Regions from separate parts of the Shewanella sp. GutCb genome, predicted to be linked through region 2. Evidence: riboswitches for the same ligand, from Rfam matches in the RefSeq annotation. Region 2 holds a riboswitch; each other region holds the start of a gene.

Region 1 (7,558 bases), on a different contig from region 2:
TATGGCACCAACAAAGAAAAGGTCTATACGCAGATGACCACTAAAGGTTTCTCTCGCGTAGAAATAGATCACGCATTATCACAACATCCAGAGCGTGAAACACTGCGCAGTAAATTAGCGGTGAAAGCAGACAAAGTTGACTTAACAACGGAAATAATCAAGCTATTTAACAAAGGTAAAGGCGAAACCTTGATCTTGCAAGAATTAAAGCAGCGACTGATTGATGTGAGTGACTTTGAAGATACGGTGTACAAATTAACGCTATCAGAAGATGTCGACTTTTATCAAAGTTGTAAAAAAGAGTTGGCGAAAAAGCGCTATGACTTATCGGATTATAAAGGAAAGTCGAAAGCGTACGCCTATTTATCCCGGAAAGGGTTCGGCAGTGATGAAATAAAAGAAGCAATGAATCCGGATGATGACTAACTAAAAGAAACCGTTAAAGAAACAATTATGGTACTCAGTATTGTGATTTTAAATATTGTAAACAGTAATATATCGATAAGCACCTAACACTAGAGGCAATAACGATGACCACTAAAATTCGAAGTGATAATTGCTACCGCGTCACCATTGAAGAGGTAGTATCGCTAGAGGAAATGGGGAAAACACGACAGTTTGAGTTACAAGATAGAGAAGATTTGTTCAAGGCTGTAGAAACTTAAAGAAAGGCAGTGGGTTGGAAGACTCTCTTGCAACTAAGGTTGCTGTTGCGCTACGCTTATTAGGTCCCGTGATGATTGAACATTGCAAACATGCGTTGTTTTTAGATTTTATGCCCCATTTTAAGACATTTATGCAACATATAAAAAGTATGGTGAAAAGTGCAGTAAAAGAAAAATAGTTTCGCTGCCGGAGGAAAGTGGTCTATTTTTCCTTATCGATGAGACTGACATCTACAGTGTTAATGTTATAGGGGCTCTAAGCTAACAAGTCGTCTTTGTTCGAAGAAAGCTATATCGCGATATATAGACTAATACCCTCTACGCTACATCAAGCCAATACGCTAACAAATCCTTGTCTAAAATAAGAGCTCAGTCATTTAGTATTATATTGTCATTACACAATGAAGACCATTTATACACGATTAAATGACCGTTAAGTAAACGCAGAGGAAGTGGCTAATGGCGCCACCTAATACAAACAAGTGCCATATCGCGTGGTTGTAGGGAATGCGTTTAGCAACATAAAAAACAATCCCTAAACTGTAAAATAACCCGCCAATAATGAGAAGGTTAAAGCCTAATGGCGACATTCCTGCAATTAACTCTTTCATCACGGTGACACAAAGCCAACCCATGGCAAGGTACAAGACTAGACTGAAGACTTTAAAGCGAGTGATAAAGAGTGTCTTGAAAAGAATGCCTCCGATTGCCAATGACCAAATGGCAATGAGCACCAAGTTGGCATTTCCGTTGCCATTTTCATTTTCTAAACTAATCAGCATTAAAGGGGTATAGGTACCCGCTATCAACAGGTAGATGGCACAATGGTCGGCAATTTTTAATTTATGCTTCAAAGCTTTATCTGTTGCGCTATGATATAGAGTCGAGCAAAGAAAGAGCAAAATAATGCTGCCGCAGTAAATCACTACACCTGCCATTTGCACAAAAGTTAATTGCTCATAGCCTTTTAAAATACACATAATCAAGCCGATAACACCTGCCACAACGCCTAACCCATGACTTAAGCTGTTTGCTAGCTCTTCTTTAACGCTATAACTAGCACTTGATACTAGGGTTTGCTTTGGCGACAAGGTTGATTCTTGAGTAGACATAAGGCGTAAATGACTTCTGGTTTGACCACGATTAGCTGCAGTGTATCAGCTTTAATGATAATAGTCATAGTTTAGCGTACACGTGTTAGCTTAAAATAGGTCCAATGTAATCACCATTACATTAGTGATGATCAATGATAAAAAAAGACAATAACACTCGATGTTGAACTTTTGTAATAAAGCGGTATCTAATGTTTTAAGTGATTATTATTCATTGATAAATTAGCTTAATTAATTAACCAGCCACAAACAAGCTTCATGTTAAATAAATCAGCATGAGTCAATCGTTATAAATAACGCCATTATTAAGGTTAACCTTGTCTTCTCATGGCGTTAATTGAACCTTATGGACTATAGAGTTATTCATCGGATGAAATCAGTTAGCAGATCCTCAGCACCTGTTTTTACTGCGCTTGCAGCAGAGAATGGCAAAGGACAACCTCTGCTCAGTTTATCGGTAAGCACTGAGGAAGCCAGTGCAACTTTGGCGGTCATTAGGGCTGATAAACAGTTTGAGCTCCCGGTCAGCCATCCTCTAGTTAAACCTATGTTTGGTATCAACACCGCTGCGGAATCAACCTCTATCGCTGAGGTCGTTGTTGAGGCGGATAATCGTGATAAAGGCGGCGTGAAACGCTCTTCTTGCTTGCGTTCATTTCAGCTGTTTCAATCATTCATATGGGTTATTTTACTGCACATTGTATTGATTGGTATTATTAATCAGCTTTGGGTGAGACAAACGCTAAAGGTTACAACTGTTGCCCCAATCAAAATCCAATCATACCTGTATGTCGAAGCTAAACCGGTAAAAGATGAGGTGATGGATAGCATCGACAGCTCAACAACTAAGGTGAGATCGCCACGTCATTCGCCAACAGATAGCGACAACCCCACCGAGGCTGACGAACTTGTCGAGACATCGCCAGTACATGAACCCGCGATGGAGGCTGACAACACCATTGAAGCCATACTGCCGACAACGGATTTATCGGAAAAAACGGACATAAGAATCAATAAGAGCCTGCCGACGTACGTTCCTCGCCGTAGTGCAATGGCTATTGCTCAATCCTATCTTCAACGAAAAAATGATGCCGCACTAGACGCACTGATTGTCGATAAAGCCAATAAATATAGCGGGCCGCACTCTTTGAGTAAGATGGATGGTGACATGGTAGAGTTAGTTTTTCCTGAGGTAGATGAGTACAGCAAAATACCCACGACAGATCATCGACTCGATCCTAACCGTATCGTACGTCACGGTGATACCTGCTTTCGAATAGTGCAGGTGCCGACCCAAATTAACCCTTACGCAGAAAATATCGGTTACCCCTTTAACTGCGGTGGCGATAAAGTTAAAAAAGCGATTAATGACGCTATCTCAGCACGATTAGAAAAGAGAATGATTAGTCGAAAATAGTCGTTTTTGAGGTGATAATTTTTCATGATAAATAGTAGTTTAATATGCAATATTAAATTATTTGTATTATTATCAATAAGCTATGAGTCAATAAAAATATTTACCATAACAGAGGTTTGTGAATGATTTGTACTTGTTTCTTAGTCACTGTTAGGCTTATACTGCCGGCTCATCTTGTCGGAGTGCCATAAGGCTGAGACCGTTTATTCGGGATCCGTTGAACCTGATCAGGCTAGAACCTGCGTAGGTAACAAGCGAAATAACTGCATAGTATCGGCTGTATTAATGCTGCTAGCAGTCACATTTCGGTGGTTAAGTGCATCTGGAATTAGCGTTATGACGCGGTTTCATTTTCAACTTTCAATTACTCATTTCTCCTGACAAGCAACTTCATTTTTATAATAGTGAGTTTGCTAATGTCTAAACGCCGCGAAACCCGAGCTCAAGCTCAACAGTTCATCGATAACCTAAAACCGTTACAACACCCAAATTCCGAGAAGATCTATCTTCAAGGTAGCCGCGTTGATCTTAACGTCGGTATGCGCCAAATTCATCAAGCTGACACTTTGCTCAGTGGTGATGAGAAAAATCCTGTATTTGAAGCTAACCCACCGCTGAAAGTATACGACTGTGCTGGGGCTTACTCAGATCCTGATGCCAATATTGATGTGCACAAAGGCTTAGATAAATTACGTCATAACTGGATCGTTGAACGAAATGATACCGAACAGTTACCCGCTGTCAGCTCTGGTTTTACCCAGCAACGCTTGGCCGATGATGGTTTAGACCATTTACGTTTTGAGTCGTTAGTGCCTCCTCGCCGTGCAAAGTCAGGTCAGCGCGTAACGCAAATGCACTATGCCCGCCAAGGGATTATCACCCCTGAAATGGAATATATCGCTATTCGCGAAAATATGGCAATGGCAGAGGTGACCGACCCTATGTTAACTCAAAAAAATAAGGGCGAAAGCTTTGGCGCCGTTATCGATGAGCCAATCACTGCTGAGTTTGTTCGCAGTGAAATTGCTCGTGGTCGAGCCATTATCCCGTTAAATATCAATCATCCTGAAGCTGAACCGATGATTATTGGACGTAACTTTTTAGTGAAAGTGAACGCCAATATTGGTAATTCAGCAGTGACTTCTTCTATCGAAGAAGAGGTTGAAAAGCTGGTGTGGTCTACCCGCTGGGGGGCTGATACGGTAATGGACTTGTCTACCGGTCGTTATATCCACGAAACCCGAGAGTGGATTATCCGCAACTCTCCTGTCCCCATTGGAACCGTGCCTATCTATCAAGCACTCGAAAAAGTGAATGGTGTTGCTGAAGATCTTAACTGGGAAACATTCCGCGACACCTTGATAGAGCAAGCTGAGCAAGGCGTTGACTACTTTACTATCCATGCGGGTGTATTGCTGCGTTACGTACCCATGACCGCAAAACGCCTCACGGGCATCGTATCGCGCGGGGGGTCTATTCTGGCTAAATGGTGTTTGTCGCACCATAAAGAAAACTTCCTCTATGAACATTTCAGAGATATTTGTGAGATCTGTGCAGCTTATGATGTCTCACTGTCATTAGGGGATGGTATGCGTCCGGGCTCGATTGCTGATGCCAATGATGAAGCTCAATTTGCGGAGCTCGAGACCTTAGGCGAGCTGGTTAAAATTGCCTGGAAATACGATGTTCAGACCATCATTGAAGGGCCTGGCCATATTCCAATGAACCTCATTAAAGAGAATATGGATAAGCAATTAGATATTTGTGATGAGGCGCCTTTTTATACTTTAGGCCCGCAAACGACCGACATAGCGCCTGGTTATGATCACTTTACCTCTGGGATAGGCGCGGCGATGATTGCCTGGTATGGCTGTGCAATGTTGTGCTATGTGACGCCAAAAGAGCATCTGGGCTTACCTAATAAAGACGATGTTAAACAGGGGCTTATTGCTTATAAGATTGCGGCTCATGCTGGCGATGTTGCTAAAGGTCACCCAAGTGCACAAATTCGAGATAACGCACTTTCAAAAGCACGTTTTGAGTTCCGATGGGAAGATCAATATAACTTAGGCTTGGATCCTGAAACGGCTCGCGCTTATCACGATGAGTCACTGCCGCAAGAGTCAGCCAAAGTGGCTCACTTTTGCTCTATGTGTGGTCCAAAGTTCTGTTCAATGAAAATAAGCCAAGAGGTTCGCGACTACGCCGCAGCGCAAGAGAAGCTGGCGTTAGAAGTTGAAGCAAAGGGGGTCGAAGTTAAGTCACCCGCAGAGTATCAAGCCTATAGCGGTCAAGCTGAAACATCAGCGCTTTCGGATAGTGATATTAGCAGTGGCATGGCGCAGATGTCAGCTGAGTTTAAGGCCAAGGGCGCTGAGTTATATCACGAAGCTGGCACTGGCGCTGAAAGTAAAGTCGTCGCGTTAGAGGAGTAGTTATGGCTGAGGTTAATTCTAGCCGACTGCCAACGAGCAATCGTCCATTAGTGTGGACGATTGCGGGTTCCGATAGCGGCGGCGGTGCAGGGGTTCAGGCCGATTTGGCCAGCATGCTTGATCTTGAAACACATGGTTGCAGCGTGATCACCGCTGTCACGGCACAGAGTTCGGTGACGGTAGCAGCGGTTGAGGCGGTCTCTGACGAGATGCTCGTGGCGCAACTTGATACGTTAGCAGCGGATCTCATACCAAAGGCAATTAAAATTGGTTTATTGGCAAGTCAGCTGCAGATTAATATCGTTGCAAGCTGGTTAGCGGACAAACTCGCGCAATGGCAAGGCGATAATCTAACTGTACCCGTCATTCTTGACCCTGTGATGATAGCGACTTGCGGCGACGCACTGGCTAAAGGTGCACAACTCGATTTTAGTCCGTTTAAAGGTTTACTGACGTTAATTACGCCTAATGTGAGTGAGTTGGAGATTTTAGCTGGGCGTCCATTATCGACAGCTGATGAAAGTATAAAGGCGGCAACCTCTATTGCGGTTTTATTAGCGACATCGGTACTGGCTAAAGGGGGCGATAAAGGGCCACATTGGCACCAAGAGCATGCCCGCGATTTGCTTGTTTGCTACCAAGTGACAGGGATCTCTAGTTTGCATAGAGACCAGACTTTTTGGTTAACATCGCCAAGAATAGCCACTAACAATAGTCACGGCACTGGTTGCACATTGTCATCGGCAATTGCTGCCGTTATGGCACATGGATTTGTATTGAATGACGCCGTTGTGGTTGCAAAAGCTTATGTGTCGCAAGGATTACACAACAGTTATCAACCCGGCAGCGGACCAGGTTGTTTAGCGCGCTGTGGTTGGCCAAATGAGTTGCTGTCATATCCCTTTATTGAGCCTCTTTCATCATTGAATCAGTCCCTTTATGGCGTTAATGCCATTAGTAAGCAGGTTTATGCTTTTAAAGAAATCGTTGAGCCATTAGGCGTTTATCCTGTGGTTGCAGAGATTGATCTTTTGCAGCAACTGCTCAGTGCAGGCGCCAAAACCATTCAACTGCGGGTTAAAGATGAAAACGATCCTTTGCTTGAGCAAAAAATTGTTCAAGCAATCGCGCTGGGCCGAGACTACAGAGCGAAAGTGTTCATTAATGACCACTGGCAGCTGGCCATAAAGCACCAAGCCTACGGTGTGCATTTAGGCCAAGAAGATCTGTTTGAAAGTAATTTAAAACGACTTAACGAAGCTGATATTGCACTGGGCTTATCGAGCCATAGTTATTTTGAAATCTTATTGGCAATGCAGCACCAGCCATCATATATCGCTTTTGGGCACATATTCCCCACCACCACTAAGCAGATGCCTTCGGCGCCTCAAGGGCTAAGCAAGCTGGCTCGCTATGTTGCTCTCATGCAAGGAGAGCTGCCAATTGTTGCTATTGGCGGTATTGATGCCGGTAATCTTGCTGCGGTGAAAGCCAGTGGTGTTGATGATGTGGCGGTGGTTCGAGCCGTTACTGAAGCTAATGATCCTGCAAAAGCCTATCAAACATTGGCAGATGAATGGACGTTGGGAGTAAGCAATGGCGCTCTCTGATCAAGCATTTATGCAGTATTCACGGCAAATTTTACTGCCTGAAGTGGGCGAACGCGGGCAAAGCATCTTTAGTCAATCTCATGTACTCATTGTGGGGGTGGGCGGTTTAGGCAATTTGGCTGCTCAGTACTTGGCTGCCGCTGGCATTGGCCAGATAACGCTCATTGATGGTGACATCATTGAGCGCTCCAATCTTCCTCGACAGTTGCTATTTACTGTTGAGGATTTAGGAGGCAACAAAGCCCATGTCGCAGCCAAAAAGCTAATGCGAGCTTACAGTGATTGTCATTTCAATAGCTTTCAACGCTATTTGACGGCA
Region 2 (7,558 bases):
ATGACTGATATTGAGCAGCGCGTGAGTAACCAGCTCTTTTGTGAACGTCGGACATATTGAGCGCGATCATGCCATTTTCTTTTATCAGCTCGGCGGCAGCATTAAGCAGTGCGGTTTCTTTAGCGGTGAGCATGATGAGTCCTGTAATTTTTTATTTATTTAAAATGGATATGGTCCTAAAGTCAATCATATTGTGTATACAGCTGTTCAATTGGCACTCAAATCATTGCAAATAGACTTTTTAACGCATAAAAACGCGAATCGCCAGATGCCGTTTTTCGAGTATACTAGGTTTAACTTATTCTTATGAGAGCAATAAAATGGCCGAAGAAACCATATTCAGCAAAATTATTCGACGTGAAATTCCAGCAGATATCCTATTTCAAGATGAGCTAGTGACTGCATTTAGAGATATCAGTGCACAAGCACCGACGCATATATTGATTATTCCTAACCATCTGATCCCGACAATAAATGATATTAAGGCTTCCGATGAGAAAGCGTTGGGAAGAATGATGTCTGTTGCGGCCAAACTGGCTCGCGAGGAAGGGATAGCAGAAGACGGTTATCGCGTGATCTTGAACTGTAATGAACACGCAGGCCAAGAGGTTTTCCATATTCACATGCATTTAGTCGGAGGCCACTCTTTAGGCCCTATGTTGAGTCAAAAACGATGAAAAAAGCTGCCGATGTTTTTCCGTTAACGGAGATGGCAAGTCGATTTGTTGGGCAACTTACTCAGTGCCAAAAATTAAAGCTTAAGGTGTTAGAGGGCAGTGATAAACATGTGCTCATTGAGCTGCCTTATGATCCTCAACTTGTTGGTTACCCAGACACTGGTGTGATCCACGGTGGAGTGATAACAACATTGATGGATACGGCCAGTGGCTGCGCTGTCGTGTGTTCTATTTTTTATCAGTTTGGTGCTTTGGAGATCTCACCAACGCTTGATCTGCGAGTTGATTACATGAAACCTGCTGAACCGTTTAAGCCAGTCTATGGTTTTGCAGAGTGTTATAAATTGTCATCTAGCGTCGCTTTTACTCGTGCTATTGCTTACCAAGATTCAATCGATGATCCCATTGCTAATGCGGTAGGCTCGTTTATGCGAATTAGTCCAGAAATGGTTGGCGAAGAGTTTAGACAAGCACTGATGGGAGAGCCGCGTCATGACTAACCCGAGTCATTCAGAATCTGATGCGACAAAGTTAGATTTCAAAAGTATCGTACGAAAAGCAACGGAACTAAATGATTTTGGTCACTTGCTTGAACATGTGCCTTACGCCCAGTTTATTGGAATGGGTGTTGAGCGTTTTGGCGATGAACTAGTTTTTAAGCTGCCAGCAAAAGATGATAATATCGGTAACCCAGTACTACCTGCACTGCATGGTGGTGTTATCGCAGGTTTTATGGAAATGTCAGCCATTGTGCAGCTAATGGTCTTTATGCAGACCACTAAAGTACCAAAAGTAGTTGATTTCTCAATTGATTATCTCAGAGCTGGCTACCATAAAGGTAGCTTTGCTGAATGTAAGATCACTCGCCAAGGTCGACGAGTCGCTAACGTGAGCATTACTTGTTGGCAGACTAATCGTAAACACTTGATTGCGACGGCAAGAGCCCATTTTTTAATAGATTAACTTAGCTATCCTTGTATTAACACTGAATGATTTTATTCTAGGGAACAAAATGAAAAAATTGATTTTAGGCTTATTTACAGCGTTGATTGTCGCGGCTTGTGCACCACACACAGCAGGCTTAATGGTGGGTTCTAAAGGTGAAGTGCGTGTTGATAACAACAGCTTTGGTAAAGAAGTCACCGTACGAAGTGTAATGGCGCGCCCTGAAGGTGGTTTTTTACAAGGCACGGGCACGATTATTAGTCAGGTCTCTACTGACTTGCGCTTGCAGTATAAATTCACTTGGTTTGATACCAGTGGCATGACGATTGATGATGAAGGCGTAAGCTGGAAGTCAGTAAAATTGCATGGCAAGCAGCAGCTACAAGTATCAGCGGTTGCGCCTAATGTTAACGCAACTCGCTTTGAGCTATATGTAAGAAAAGCCTTTTCAAATTAATATGTAGATGATTAGAAATTATATTTGTTATGAAAACGTCAGCAAAGCTGACGTTTTTTTATGCATAAAGATTGTAAACGTTAAGAAGACTGTCATCAGTTTGTGAAATTCATGTATAATCGGCCGCGCCAAGGGGTGTTAAAGTCTATAAACCATAAGTTGGATATTGTGGATTTTAACTGAGATGTTGAAAAACGAACCCTTAGAACCTGATCCGGCTAATACCGGCGTAGGAATGGGCCACAATTCATTTCCCGAACGCTTCTTTATGTTGCCGGATCTCAAAATTTTAATTTGAGGTCCTATGTTAAATCTAAAAACTTATTCTCCTATAGCGGTTGCCGTCATGGCTGCGCTAGTTTCATCACCTACGTTTGCCAATACTGACTCAGAAACACCTGTTGATGAGATGGAAGTCATGGTTGTGACATCTGATTTTCGGGGCACATCGCTAGAAAAAATGCCATCAAGCGTCACCGTTATTGATCAGCAGCAAATTGAGGATGAAGGTGCACAGCACTTTGAAGATATCTTAAACTCAATTGCTAATTTCAACTGGTCCGGTGGTAGCTCAAGACCCAAATACTTCCAAATTCGTGGTGTCGGTGAGCAAGAAGAGTATCAAGGCGCACCTAACTCCTCTGTTGGCTTTATCGTTGATGATATCGATTTGTCCGGTTTAGGCATGGCTTCAAGCATGTACGACTTACAACAAGTTGAAGTATTACGCGGTCCTCAAGGTACACGTTATGGCGCTAATGCGTTAGCAGGTCTTATCTACCTTAAAAGTAATGATCCTACCGACGTATTTGAAAATGGTGCAGAGATCTCGCTAGGCGATGATAATTTACAGACCTTTAGTGGTTTTAGCTCGGGTCCATTAACCGATTCTGGAAACTTGCTTTACCGTGTGTCGCTGCAACAGCATCAGCAAGATGGTTATCGAGATAATCTTTATCTTGGTGAGAGCGATACTAATAACCGTGATGAATTCACTGGTCGCGCAAAATTACGTTGGTACGCGACTGAAGAACTAGAAATTGACCTGACTTACTTACATGCAAATTACGATAATGGATATGATGCTTGGACATTAGATAATAACGGTTTTGATACGTTAACGGATGCACCTGGCGTTGATAAGCAACGTACTAACGGCACCGTTTTAAAGTTTATTTACACTGGTGCTGAAAATGTTGAACTGACTTCATTAACCTCTCTGGCACAGTCAAAAACTCACCATAACTATGACGGTGACTGGGCTAACCCTGATTATTGGGACAGTCGAGATTGCGATGGTAGCCCTTGTGAATATGAGTATAACTGGGATAAGAAAGGCGACAGGCAGACCATCACGCAAGAGTTTAGGTTAGCTTCAACTGAATCAGGCCGTATATTTGCGGGCAGTACTGACTGGCTCGTCGGTGTATACGCAATGGATCTACAAGAAGACAATGAGACTATGGATACTTATAGTCAGTTAAGTGCGGAATACGAGGCGCAAAACTATGCGTTATTTGGTCAATTAGATTCAGACCTAGGTTCGGGCTATGCTTTGTCGGTAGGACTGCGGACAGAGCGTCGAGATAGTGAATACAGTGATTCAGATGGCGACGAATTTAAGCCAAGCGAAACCATGTGGGGCGGGCATATTGCGTTAAGCAAAGCACTCGGTGAAAACCACGAGTCATATATCCGCGTGGCGAGAGGCTATAAAGCGGGTGGCTTTAATATGTCACTGCCGAGTGAACTCGCCGATAAAAAAGAGTACGACACTGAAATTCTTTATAACTACGAAGTGGGTTTGAAGTCGGTTTGGTTTGATGGTCAAGCAAGCACTAATCTGTCGGTATTCTTTATGGATAGACAAGATCAACAAGTCGCGGCATCGCAACAATCGACAGTACCTGGCGAAGAGGGGAATTTTATTCTCTTTACCGAAAATGCAGGCAGTTCTCATAACTATGGTGCTGAGCTTGACGGCAACTGGTATGCAACCGATAACCTAAAGCTTTACACCAGTTTAGGTTGGTTAGAAACCGCTTATGGTGATTACGAGTACGAAGATAAATATGGCACCGTAGTCGATCTTTCTGGCCGTGAGCTAGCGCATTCCCCTAACTTTACCTTTAGTGTTGGCGCGACTTATCGCAACGATGCTGGTTGGTTTGCTAACGTGAATGCCAGTGGTAAGAGTGATTTTTATTACTCGGATAGTAACGAGTCTACATCAGATGCATACCAAATTTTTAACGCCAAAATAGGTTACGAAGCTGACATGTGGTCTGCATATCTCTGGGGACGTAACCTATTTGATGAAAAATACGGCGTTCGAGGCTTCTATTTTGGCAACGAGCCAGATTTAGGCTGGGCAGATAAGCAATATGTGCGCTATGGTGATCCACGCCAACTAGGGGTTACTTTAAACGTTAAGTTTATGTAAATCCTAATTAATAAATAGTTATTACTCTTTAATATTGTTACCAACAATAAGTGCTTGAGGTCAAAAATGAAGTTAACGGCAGAAATTAGTTGCTACCCACTACAAGACAATTATTTAGATCCAATAAGGTGGTTTATAGGCCGGGTCGATACCTATGACAATATCCAACGTGTGACTAACGCTATGGCAACACAGGTGTGCGGTGAGTACGCCGAGGTGATGGCAATGTTGGCAACAGAGATGGAAGCGGCCCACGAAAAGTGGGGCAAAGCGGTATTTGTATGTAAATTTATTGGTGGTGAGCTCGACTTAAGCCACAGTGAATAACTAAGCTAAAGTAATATAAGCCACAGCCGTAATGACAATTAGCCACAGGGTGTTATCGATACTTTGTGGCTTTTTATTTTGAGCTTTTAATAGTATATATTTTTAATAGAGAGACTTAAGTCAATGGCAGATTTCTGGCTATCGTTAGTCGACAGTTTTACATCAGCATTCGGTGAAGCGCAAGCCCTAACAGCGTGGGAAGCGGTTGCTGTGCTGCTGGCTTTAGCCTACTTGATACTCGCGATGAAAGGTAGCGTGTGGTGTTGGCCCGCGGCATTAACCAGTACTGCAATTTATACGGTGTTGTTTTGGAAAGTGTCATTGCTGATGGAATCGGTGCTTAACGTTTATTATATGGCGATGGCCGTTTATGGTTATTGGCTGTGGACCAAAGGAGGCAATGGCCATGATGGGGTTAAAATTGTTTCATGGCGACTGTCGACTCACCTTAAATTGATTGCAAGTACCACATTGTTGGCGTTGATTATTGGTTATTTTATGGCAACACAAACTCAAGCCTCATTTCCCTATTTAGACGCCGCAACGACCTGTTTTGCAGTGATGACAACTTTTTTAGTGGCTAAAAAAGTGTTGGAAAACTGGATCTATTGGTTTGTTATTGATGCTGTGTCTATCTACTTGTATGTAAGCAAGGGACTGATGTTAACGTCAGTGCTCTTTGTGTTCTATGTCGTTATGGTGGTGTTTGGTTACTTTATGTGGCGCAATCAAATGAAAACGCAACGGCCAAGTGACAGTATGGTTGTACTGGCAGGAGCGGCTTAAGTTGAGTGACTCGCTTAAGCAAGACTTAGCTCGCTATTTGACTCTGTCAGGTTTGACTCGGGTAAGTGTTATAGCCCCTTTAACGCAAGGTTTGAGCAATCAAAACTATTATGTTCGCGGATTACACCCGAGTAAGGCCGTAGAGTCTGAGTGGGTGCTTAGGCTCAACAGCTGGGCTAGCTCTCAAATCTGTGACCGAGACAGTGAAGTGCATGCTTGGCGCTCTGCAAGCGATGCTAACCTGGCGCCTAAGATGGTCTATATCAGCCCTGATAAGCAATTTTATTTGAGTGAGTTCTTATCCCAACAGCACCACCGTAGCTGGAGTGAGCTTATAAGTGCGAATGGGGCTCACCCTGTTACCCATACCCAAGAGAATTGGCCGGGTGCAGAACAATTGTTACTGCAATTACTCAATGGTTTAAAACAGTTGCCTCCCCCTAAAAATGTCATCACAGTGGATAAACAATGGCAGATATATCACGCCCGCTTGTGCCAAATGCAGCAACAATTACTGAATAAAGACAGTGATATTCATCCAAATATTGAGCCTTGGTTACAACAGTTTGATTGTTTAATCACACAGACTGATGCAATTAATTCAATGTTAGACACTCTTGAACAGTGCTTGGTTAATTTGCAGTTTAGCCACCGTGATTTAAATCCATTTAACATATTAATCGGGCAAAACAAGCTCCATTGCATCGACTTTGAATATGCCTGTAGCTCGCATCCATTATGCGATCTAGCCTCAGTGATCGCGAGTCATTCCTTGTCGTCGAAACAGCGGCATTGGTTGATAGCAAATTATCTGCGACAGCAAGGTAATTTGAATCAACACGCAGCGGATGCTGTACCCGCAGCCGTTGATCTCTATTGGGTTTTTGCTGTCTGTTGGGCGCTGCAAATGGCGTTTGATAATATTCTAGCATTTGATGAAAACAGCCAACCAATATCCTCTAATGAACAATCGAGTAATTATCTTATTTGCGCCGAGCAATACCAGCATATTATTGCCAGTTGTTCATAATTCAAGACCCTTTACGCCGTAAACCTGCCAATATATCCAACGCGACCTTGTAAACTCCCTTTATTGACACTTTGTAACCGTTCATACGATTGCGCATATTCTGTGCTAGGTTGATATTAACGGTTGGGGAGAGATATGAAAAAAGTGATTTTATGGGGATTGTTGTCTATTAGCTTAATTGGCTGCTCCACCAAAGTCGGTTATTACTTTTTGGATTGGGCTATTGAGTGGAAACTCGAGGAGTTCGTGACATTAGATGACCAGCAGGGCAAGCAATTTGAATTGGCGTTAGATACATTTTTAGTGTGGCATCGGACACAAGAAATGCCCCGCTATAGAGATCAGTTAGCCCTGCTCGGGGCTGAAATCAATCATCAACGTTTTAGTACACAATCTTGGAGTGACCATGTGCGTTCGGCCAAAGCACATTGGATTCGAGTGTTTGATTTTGTTGAGCCATCGTTAATCCCAATCATAAGTTCTTTCTCAGATGAGCAAGTTAAACAGGTGATTGCTCATCTAAGAGTCGAAGAAAAAGAGTTAAATGAGAAGTACCTTGGCAAGAGTCAATCGCAATTGATTGAAATGGCTGATGAGCGAATAGAGAAACGGGTTGAAAAATGGGTTGGAAAACTCTTGCCGTCGCAAAAAACAGCAATACATACTTACAATGTTGAGCGCGGGGATACGTTAGATATGTGGCTTGAATACCGTCATGATTGGATCCGTTTATTCTCACAAGCATTAAAAAATAGGCAAAACCAAAAAGCGCTGTCACATAGCTTAAGGTTGCTAATGACTCAGCCTGATACGCTGAAATCAAAAGCCTATCAGACAAAATTGGATGACAACACGGCAAGGTTCGGTGAGCTACTGATCAAACTAAACCGTTT
Region 3 (7,558 bases), on a different contig from region 2:
AGCTATTGCTTGTATACCGCTTTCGTCATTAAAGTAGAGCTTCAGCCGATCAGGAGATTGCTTTGACTCATACAGGTATTCCGCTAAAACCTTATCATTGGTCAGAATTACCAAACGGTGCCGTGATACGTGAAAGTATAGAAGAGGCGTTGTTTCCATGGTGGCCGAGGGTGTTTGGCTATTATATGCTAAGCCTAGGGCCGCTCAGTGCCAAGCTGGATAAAACCGGTGTCGGCGTTAGTTGCCAGTATTCGCTTTTTGATGAACCTGAAGCCGATATTGTGGCTGATTATAGTCAATTGCCCATTCAAAATGCGTGTGTCGATGCTGTGGTGATGAACTTTCTTCTTGAGTTTGAGGCAGATCCATATCGGTTACTTCGCGAAGTCGACCGAGTCCTCATTTCGGGCGGCTATTTGATTATTGTTGGGTTTAATCCGTTAAGTTCAATGTTCTTGGGTAAAGTGCTACCAAAGCATCAACAAGAGATCCCCTGGAATGGCCGCTTTTTCATGCCTTCTCGCGTTAAAGATTGGCTTGGTCTTCTAGGTTATCAAGTGGTTGCCGACGAGCGACTCCTGCACCATCACCTGTTAAATGAAGTTAAAAGTGACAGTATTTGGTCTCATGCTTTAAAATCCTGGTTACCGAGTACCGGCAGCCTTTATGTTTTGGTAGCAAGAAAGCTAGAAACACCGCTCACTCCAATGAGATCAAAGCGAAAAGTTAAGCAACCCAATTGGTCGACAGCACCGAGTGCGGGTCGAACAGGCCATACTTCTCAATCAACCAAATGAATGGTTAAGACTATTAATGCGTATTACTTTGAAACAACTCGCTATTTTTGAAGCTGTAGCCCGCAGTGGCCAAGTGGCTAAAGCGGCTGAAATCGTTAACTTGTCCTCTCCCGCAGCATCAATGGCACTATCAGAGCTAGAGAAGCAACTGGATACTCGACTGTTTGAGCGGATTGGTAATCGACTGCAACTAAACTCACAAGGCAGTATGCTACTGCCACTGGCAACCGATGCGCTACACAAAATAGATCAGATAGAAAATGCATTTTCTCCTGCAGGCACTGAGTTAGGCGGTGACCTTAATGTCAGTGCTAGTTCAACCATTGGCAACTATTTATTAGCAAAAAGTGCAGTGGCTTTTTGTCTGCAGCATACCAACACAATGGTTAACGTTGATATTGATAATACCCAAGCGGTGATTAATGCGGTGCTCGAATTTAGAAGTGAAATGGGCTTTATTGAAGGGCAGTGTCTCGATAGCCGTATTACCGTTGAAGCTTGGCATAAAGACCGTTTATTGATTTTTTGCCAGCCAGAGCATCCTCTGGCGGGGAAAACAGTGAGCCCGCATGAATTAGCCAGTCAGTCTTGGGTGATGAGAGAAGAGGGCTCAGGCACCCGTGATTGTTTTGTCAATGCAGCCAACATGCTTGATATGCAGCCACAAGAAAAGTTTAGGTTCTCAACGCCTGATGCAATTAAACAAGCCGTGAATCAGGGGGCGGGGCTTGGTGTGCTCTCAGAGTTAACCCTTGAAAAAGAGATCAGCCGTAAAGAGCTCGCTGTTATCCATGTCGATGGGCTGTTGCTTGAGCGAAAATTTTATCGGATCCATCATAAAAGCCGGAAATTCAGCGCAATTGGCAGCGCGTTCACCACTTTTTGCCAAGATTTTTTAAACATTGATAGTTAGTTTTTATAACTGAGTCGCCGTTAAGCTTGTTGTGCTAAGTAGCCACTGTCTTCTTGAGTTGGTTTTTTCTCAGCAGCTTCACGGGCTAAGTCATCACAACGTTCATTTTCGATATGGCCAGCATGCCCTTTAACCCAACGCCAGTCGATTTTGTGCAATTGCGACACCGTATCGAGACGTTGCCACAAATCGACATTCTTTACCGGTTGCTTGGCTGAAGTGACCCACCCATTGCGTTTCCAGCCATGGATCCACTGTGTGATCCCTTGGCGCATATATTGGCTATCGCTCGTTAGGATCACTTGGCAGGGGACTTTTAATGCTTCTAATGCCACAATAGGCGCGAGCATCTCCATGCGGTTGTTCGTTGTTAGCGCAAAACCATCGGCGAGTTCGTTGGTCTGCTTTTTATACTTCATTACAATGCCGTAGCCGCCAGGTCCAGGGTTGCCTAAGCAAGAACCGTCGGTAAAGATAGAGATCTGTTTCAGTCCAGTCATCAAGTTGGTACCATAGCTAAAGTGCTGGGCGAGTATACCCAAAAAATTTAACTGAGAAATGCATTAATTCACATGAATATTATTTCAAGCGCTAAACGTCAGATTATTCTTGATACCGAAACGACAGGTATGAACCAATCCAGTGGTGCCATTCATCTTGGTCACCGAATTATTGAAATTGGTTGTGTTGAAGTCATTAACCGCAAGTTAACGGGTCGACATTACCACGAGTATATTAATCCGTTACAGCCTATCGACCCAGAGGCCATTGAGGTTCACGGGATCACCAATGAGTTTGTGGCGGATAAACCCAAATTTCATCAAATAGCCAAAAGCTTTATTGAGTTTATTGATGGTGCTGAAATTGTGGCCCATAACGCCAGCTTTGACGTTAGCTTTATGGACCATGAGTTTTCGATGTTACAGCCTGTTGGGCCTAAAACCGCAAATATCTGTCAAATTCTCGATTCACTTGCGATAGCAAAGCACCTGCATCCAGGTCAGAAGAATAACCTGGATATTCTGTGTAAGCGTTATGGCATTGATAACTCACGTCGCGATCTCCATGGCGCATTGCTCGATGCTGAGATCTTAGCTGACGTTTACCTCATCATGACTGGTGGGCAAACAAACTTTAACCTATCGAGTGAGAAAGCAGGGCAAGAAGGCGGAGGTATAAATAAACTGCCTAGAGACCGCGCAATACTTAAAGTGATCAGCGCAACGGCCGATGAACTAACTAGACATGAAGAGCGACTCGATTTAGTTGCTAAATCTGGACAGTGTATTTGGCGAGGATAGACCTCATTCTATGATTAAACGCGTAACAACTTGTGTGGTGATGGCATATTTGGGGCTAATGATAACTCATTGTGCCGTCGCCGAAGTGATGCTTTCATCGCAGGCATCAGAGTTAAAAAATCGATTTAGAATTGACCATATGGTCGACAGTGTCACGCTACTTATCCATCGTGAATACGGCAGCTCACCGGTTATTATCGTGCAACCTGACGGCAGTAAATGGTATATCAGTCGTCATCCTGAGCATGTTAAATGGATGGATGGCCTAACTGGCGACATGATCACTATCAAAGACCCAATGCCAGGCCCCTGGCAGTTAATCGGTAAGGTGGTTGAAGGTTCTGTCATCGATAAAGTGTCAGTGCTGTCCATTGATGTAGATCCGATCCCACAGCCGCTGTACCAAGGCGAGCGCTTAAAACTCACCGCCCGCTTGATAGGTGACGAGCAAAAGGTACGCCTACCCGGGTTAGATTACTTAATGAGCTGGACGGCAAAATTTATCAGTGATAATAATCCAGCCGATGAAAACTTTGCAGCCGGTAGCGTTATCGTGGGGACCTATCGCGATAATGGCGAGTCATTAGACGAGCGACCCGATGACGGTGTATTCACCAGTAAACTGAATCTAAACCAGGCTTGGGGCAGCTACACACTGCAAGTGATGGCTAAAAATGCGGTGCTTGAACGTAAGTATTCTGAGCCCTTTAGGTTGTCAACTCGACCCATTGCTGTCGATATTGTTGCCCCACAAAACCTCGATTCAGGTGAGTGGGATCTGCGGATCAATGTAGATGAAAATGAACTGGTTTTGGCTGAGACTCATGTTGAAGCTGAAATCGTAGGGCCTGCGGGAATGCGTCTTCAAGTCACGGTTTCCGAGATAAATAGCCCCGAGACCTTGTATAGCCTACGCAAGGTGAATGACTTTGGCAGCTATAGAATAAAGCTCACGGCGGTCAGCACCACCCAAAACGGCCGAGAGATCTACTTGACGTTACCGGAACTGTTTTTTAATTTTATTAAACCGCCAGAACCACCACCGTCAGCTGAAGAACTCGCCGCTAAAGCAGATCTCCAAGCTCAAAAAGCTGAAAGCACAGCAAAAGAAGAAGCGGTGTTTTGGCTGATAACCGTGAATACGGTGTTGTTTATTTTAGGCATATTGGTTTTGTTGTTTGTTCGTAAACGCAGTAACTTAAAGAAAGCACTCGCTGCGACGCAGGCGAGAATGGATAAAGAAAGTCAGCAACAGAAAATGACATTAGCGTTGGACGAGATTGATTTATCGATGCCTGAAGATTTCGATGATCCAAAAGCTGGATAATTAACCACCGCGACAGCCGTTGCAAAGCGTTGAATATCGGGATTGGTCATTTTTTAGCTGGTTAGTCATGGTTGACGCAAAAAATGATTGACTGAGTTTGGCAGTCTACGTATTATTCATCGCACTTGATGTGGAGCGGTAGTTCAGTTGGTTAGAATACCGGCCTGTCACGCCGGGGGTCGCGAGTTCGAGTCTCGTCCGCTCCGCCAATCAAGTGCTAAATTTAAAGCTATTTGTTAGTGACATAATGAATAGAATAAAAGCTAATCTTTAGTTAGTTTTTATAAGAGTTTAGGAGTGGTAGTTCAGTTGGTTAGAATACCGGCCTGTCACGCCGGGGGTCGCGAGTTCGAGTCTCGTCCACTCCGCCAATTTAGTGTCAAGTTTCAAACTATTTATTAGTGACATAATAAATAGTATAAAGGCTAATTTAGTTAGTTTTTATAAGAGTTAGGAGTGGTAGTTCAGTTGGTTAGAATACCGGCCTGTCACGCCGGGGGTCGCGAGTTCGAGTCTCGTCCACTCCGCCAGCATAAAGACGAAAGCCTCATCGAAAGATGAGGCTTTTTTCGTTTATAGCCGCTTCGTACACCCATCAGGCATTTGCACTAACTCACATTCCCCAATGCTGGTAAGAGCCGTTACTGATTCATAATATATTCAGTTTAACTAATCCGATATTTTCTTATGTAATACCCGTTGCATTAAAAGTTTGAGCATTCAGCGGGAATTAAAACCCTATAGGCAAGATGGGGAGATTGAAGCTAATCGTTATTCTCGGCTCTGGCATCCTCGGTAATTGCTCCTGCATTATTCTACCTTCGTCCATTCTTGGACTCGTACCTCCTAAATCTGGCCGCCAAGGGTGGGAATGTCTTATTTGGCATGGCAAGTTGACGAAGCGTCAAAGCTTTCTTAACTGCGCAGAAATATTGTTTAATTAGTATCCAAATCGAATGCATAAGATGATAATTAGTTAACTCAGTTAGCATTCTCATCAAAAAGCATGCTCTTTACAAATCGATTAATGATAGTGTGTGGTGATTAGTCGGGGAGCCAATAGGCTGAGATCATAAAATGAACCCGTTGAACCTGATTCAGTTAATACTGACGTAGGGAACTAATGGTCATTTGAGGCGTTCTTCCTGATCCGTTTCTTTTGCTGAGATAGCACCTTTTGGCGCATTTATTCTCACACGACTGTTTTTTCCTGACTGTTAGTTAGGGAAATAAATATGTCTTCATTAGTCACCACAGCATCTTTAACTCCATTCGTTACGACTCCTATTGTATTGACCATTGCCGGTTCAGACAGCGGTGGTGGTGCCGGTATTCAAGCCGACATTAAAGCCATTTCAGCGACTGGCTGTTATGCATGCTCTGTTATTACGGCATTAACGGCACAAAATACACAAGCGGTTACGGGTATTTACCCGATCAATGCAGAGTTTGTCGAGCAACAACTTGATGCCGTATTTTCGGATCTCAATGTGATTGCCGTAAAAATTGGCATGTTAAGTGATTCAAATATCATTCGTTCTGTCGCTAAAAAAATTAAACAGTACACCCCTAAATATCTCGTAGTTGATCCCGTCATGGTCGCAACCAGCGGTGATCTTCTTCTCCACTCCTCTGCCATTGATAGCCTTAAATCGGAACTGCTCCCTCTGGCTGATGTCATTACCCCTAATTTGCCAGAAGCCGCTGCGCTAATTGGCTGCTCAGTCCCCAAAAACGAAGATGAAATGATTGCTATGATCGACGAACTTCGTCAATTAGGCGCTAAATCTGTTTTGCTAAAGGGTGGCCACCTAGAAACCGATGACAACAGCACTGATTTACTGATCCTTGCCGACAATGTTGAGCGTTTATCAACGGAGCGGATTAAAACTCGCAATACACACGGAACAGGTTGCACCTTATCTTCTGCAATCGCCTCTTACTTAGCTCAAGGGCATGAATTATCAGCGGCGGTAAAACGGGGCAAATACTACATTACTCAAGCGATTGCCCATGCTGATGAGTTGAATATTGGACAAGGACATGGGCCCGTGAATCACTTTTTTGTCTTAAACACTCAAGGGCAGTCGTAATGAAGCTAGAGCCATGTAATAACAGCCTCGGTGCAGTTATCTCAAATGGCACTTTGCAATACAAAGACAGCGCAGCGGCCATTATGTCGGGTTTAAACATGTCCATCGCTGCAGGAAAGTGGACGGCGATATTGGGTAAAAGTGGTTGTGGTAAAACTTCAATTTTGCGTTATATGGCAGGTTTATTGACAGATAAAGTGATGTGGTCGGGTGACATTCACATTGATGGGGGAGAATGCTTAGAAGGCAACATTGCTTACATGGCGCAACAAGATCTATTGATGCCGTGGTTAAACGTACTTGATAACGTCTGTTTTGCTCACAAATTTTCGGTGAACACTCAATTTAATGCCAATCAAGCCCGCGCGATTGAATTGCTAGAGCGTGTTGGATTAAAAGGGCATGAACAGAGTATGCCCGTGCAACTGTCTGGAGGAATGCGTCAGCGTGTGGCGTTAGCAAGAACGTTAATGCAAGACAAGCCGATGGTATTAATGGATGAGCCCTTTTCTGCGTTAGATGCGGTTACTCGCCATCGACTGCAAGCGCTTGCAGTCCAAGTCTTGGCGGGTAAAACCGTATTACTCATCACGCATGATCCGCAAGAAGCACTTAGATTAAGTGATGCGATTTATATCATGCAAGGTCAACCAGCCTCAGCGGTGCTTTTACCGGTGCCAAACTCAACCATTCCACGAAAATTTGATGCGGAGCTAGCGATTCTTCAGCAACAGATCATTGATACGTTGGAGGTTGACTATGTCTAAGCTACTTTCAATCAATCATGAGCACTCCGACAACCACATTGCATCTCAAACGATTGTGTTACAAACGGAGAGGGCAGAGCCAAAAGCGTTACCGAAAAGCGCTAAATCGATAGGAAGAATCATCGTCAGTGCTGCTGTAATACTGGCGATATGGCAGTTTGTTATTATGATTTTCGCGTTGCCCAGTTTCATTTTTCCGAGTCCGATAGCGGTGTTTGAAAAACTAATACAGCGTTACGATGTGTTGTTATTCCATTCATGGATCACCGCGCAAGAGATTATTCTTGGTCTTGGTTTGGGCCTTTCTATGGGGTTATTGTTTGCACTCCAAATGCTGCTGTTTGACCCACTTCGACGTTG

What was found. A riboswitch is a leader RNA that binds a small molecule or an ion and turns the genes downstream of it on or off. The one in region 2 is predicted to bind thiamine pyrophosphate.
Region 1: another riboswitch for thiamine pyrophosphate. It lies ahead of thiC (phosphomethylpyrimidine synthase ThiC); the one in region 2 lies ahead of CXF86_RS22070 (TonB-dependent receptor).
Region 3: another riboswitch for thiamine pyrophosphate. It lies ahead of thiD (bifunctional hydroxymethylpyrimidine kinase/phosphomethylpyrimidine kinase); the one in region 2 lies ahead of CXF86_RS22070 (TonB-dependent receptor).

The regions. Positions count from the first base shown of each region.
Region 1 covers NZ_PJBL01000022.1:8,892-16,449, forward strand. The annotation lists gene CXF86_RS13180 (RecX family transcriptional regulator) at 1-426, shown strand, start outside; gene CXF86_RS22935 (DUF3861 domain-containing protein) at 531-665, shown strand; gene CXF86_RS22940 (DUF3861 family protein) at 680-844, shown strand; gene CXF86_RS13190 (PAQR family membrane homeostasis protein TrhA) at 1,088-1,777, opposite strand; gene CXF86_RS13195 (hypothetical protein) at 2,148-3,194, shown strand; TPP riboswitch at 3,363-3,461, shown strand; gene thiC (phosphomethylpyrimidine synthase ThiC) at 3,611-5,629, shown strand; gene thiE (thiamine phosphate synthase) at 5,632-7,239, shown strand; gene CXF86_RS13210 (HesA/MoeB/ThiF family protein) at 7,226-7,558, shown strand, end outside.
Region 2 covers NZ_PJBL01000106.1:145,287-152,844, forward strand. The annotation lists gene CXF86_RS22045 (helix-turn-helix domain-containing protein) at 1-133, opposite strand, end outside; gene hinT (purine nucleoside phosphoramidase) at 321-677, shown strand; gene CXF86_RS22055 (PaaI family thioesterase) at 674-1,177, shown strand; gene CXF86_RS22060 (PaaI family thioesterase) at 1,170-1,640, shown strand; gene CXF86_RS22065 (YcfL family putative periplasmic lipoprotein) at 1,690-2,079, shown strand; TPP riboswitch at 2,201-2,332, shown strand; gene CXF86_RS22070 (TonB-dependent receptor) at 2,384-4,522, shown strand; gene CXF86_RS22075 (hypothetical protein) at 4,589-4,849, shown strand; gene pnuC (nicotinamide riboside transporter PnuC) at 4,973-5,635, shown strand; gene CXF86_RS22085 (phosphotransferase) at 5,637-6,665, shown strand; gene CXF86_RS22090 (DUF6279 family lipoprotein) at 6,801-7,558, shown strand, end outside.
Region 3 covers NZ_PJBL01000012.1:6,653-14,210, reverse strand. The annotation lists gene CXF86_RS07190 (class I SAM-dependent methyltransferase) at 63-797, shown strand; gene CXF86_RS07185 (LysR substrate-binding domain-containing protein) at 814-1,710, shown strand; gene rnhA (ribonuclease HI) at 1,731-2,210, opposite strand; gene dnaQ (DNA polymerase III subunit epsilon) at 2,283-3,011, shown strand; gene CXF86_RS07170 (TIGR03503 family protein) at 3,022-4,338, shown strand; tRNA gene CXF86_RS07165 (tRNA-Asp) at 4,471-4,547, shown strand; tRNA gene CXF86_RS07160 (tRNA-Asp) at 4,633-4,709, shown strand; tRNA gene CXF86_RS07155 (tRNA-Asp) at 4,792-4,868, shown strand; TPP riboswitch at 5,378-5,474, shown strand; gene thiD (bifunctional hydroxymethylpyrimidine kinase/phosphomethylpyrimidine kinase) at 5,574-6,431, shown strand; gene CXF86_RS07145 (ABC transporter ATP-binding protein) at 6,431-7,198, shown strand; gene CXF86_RS07140 (ABC transporter permease) at 7,191-7,558, shown strand, end outside.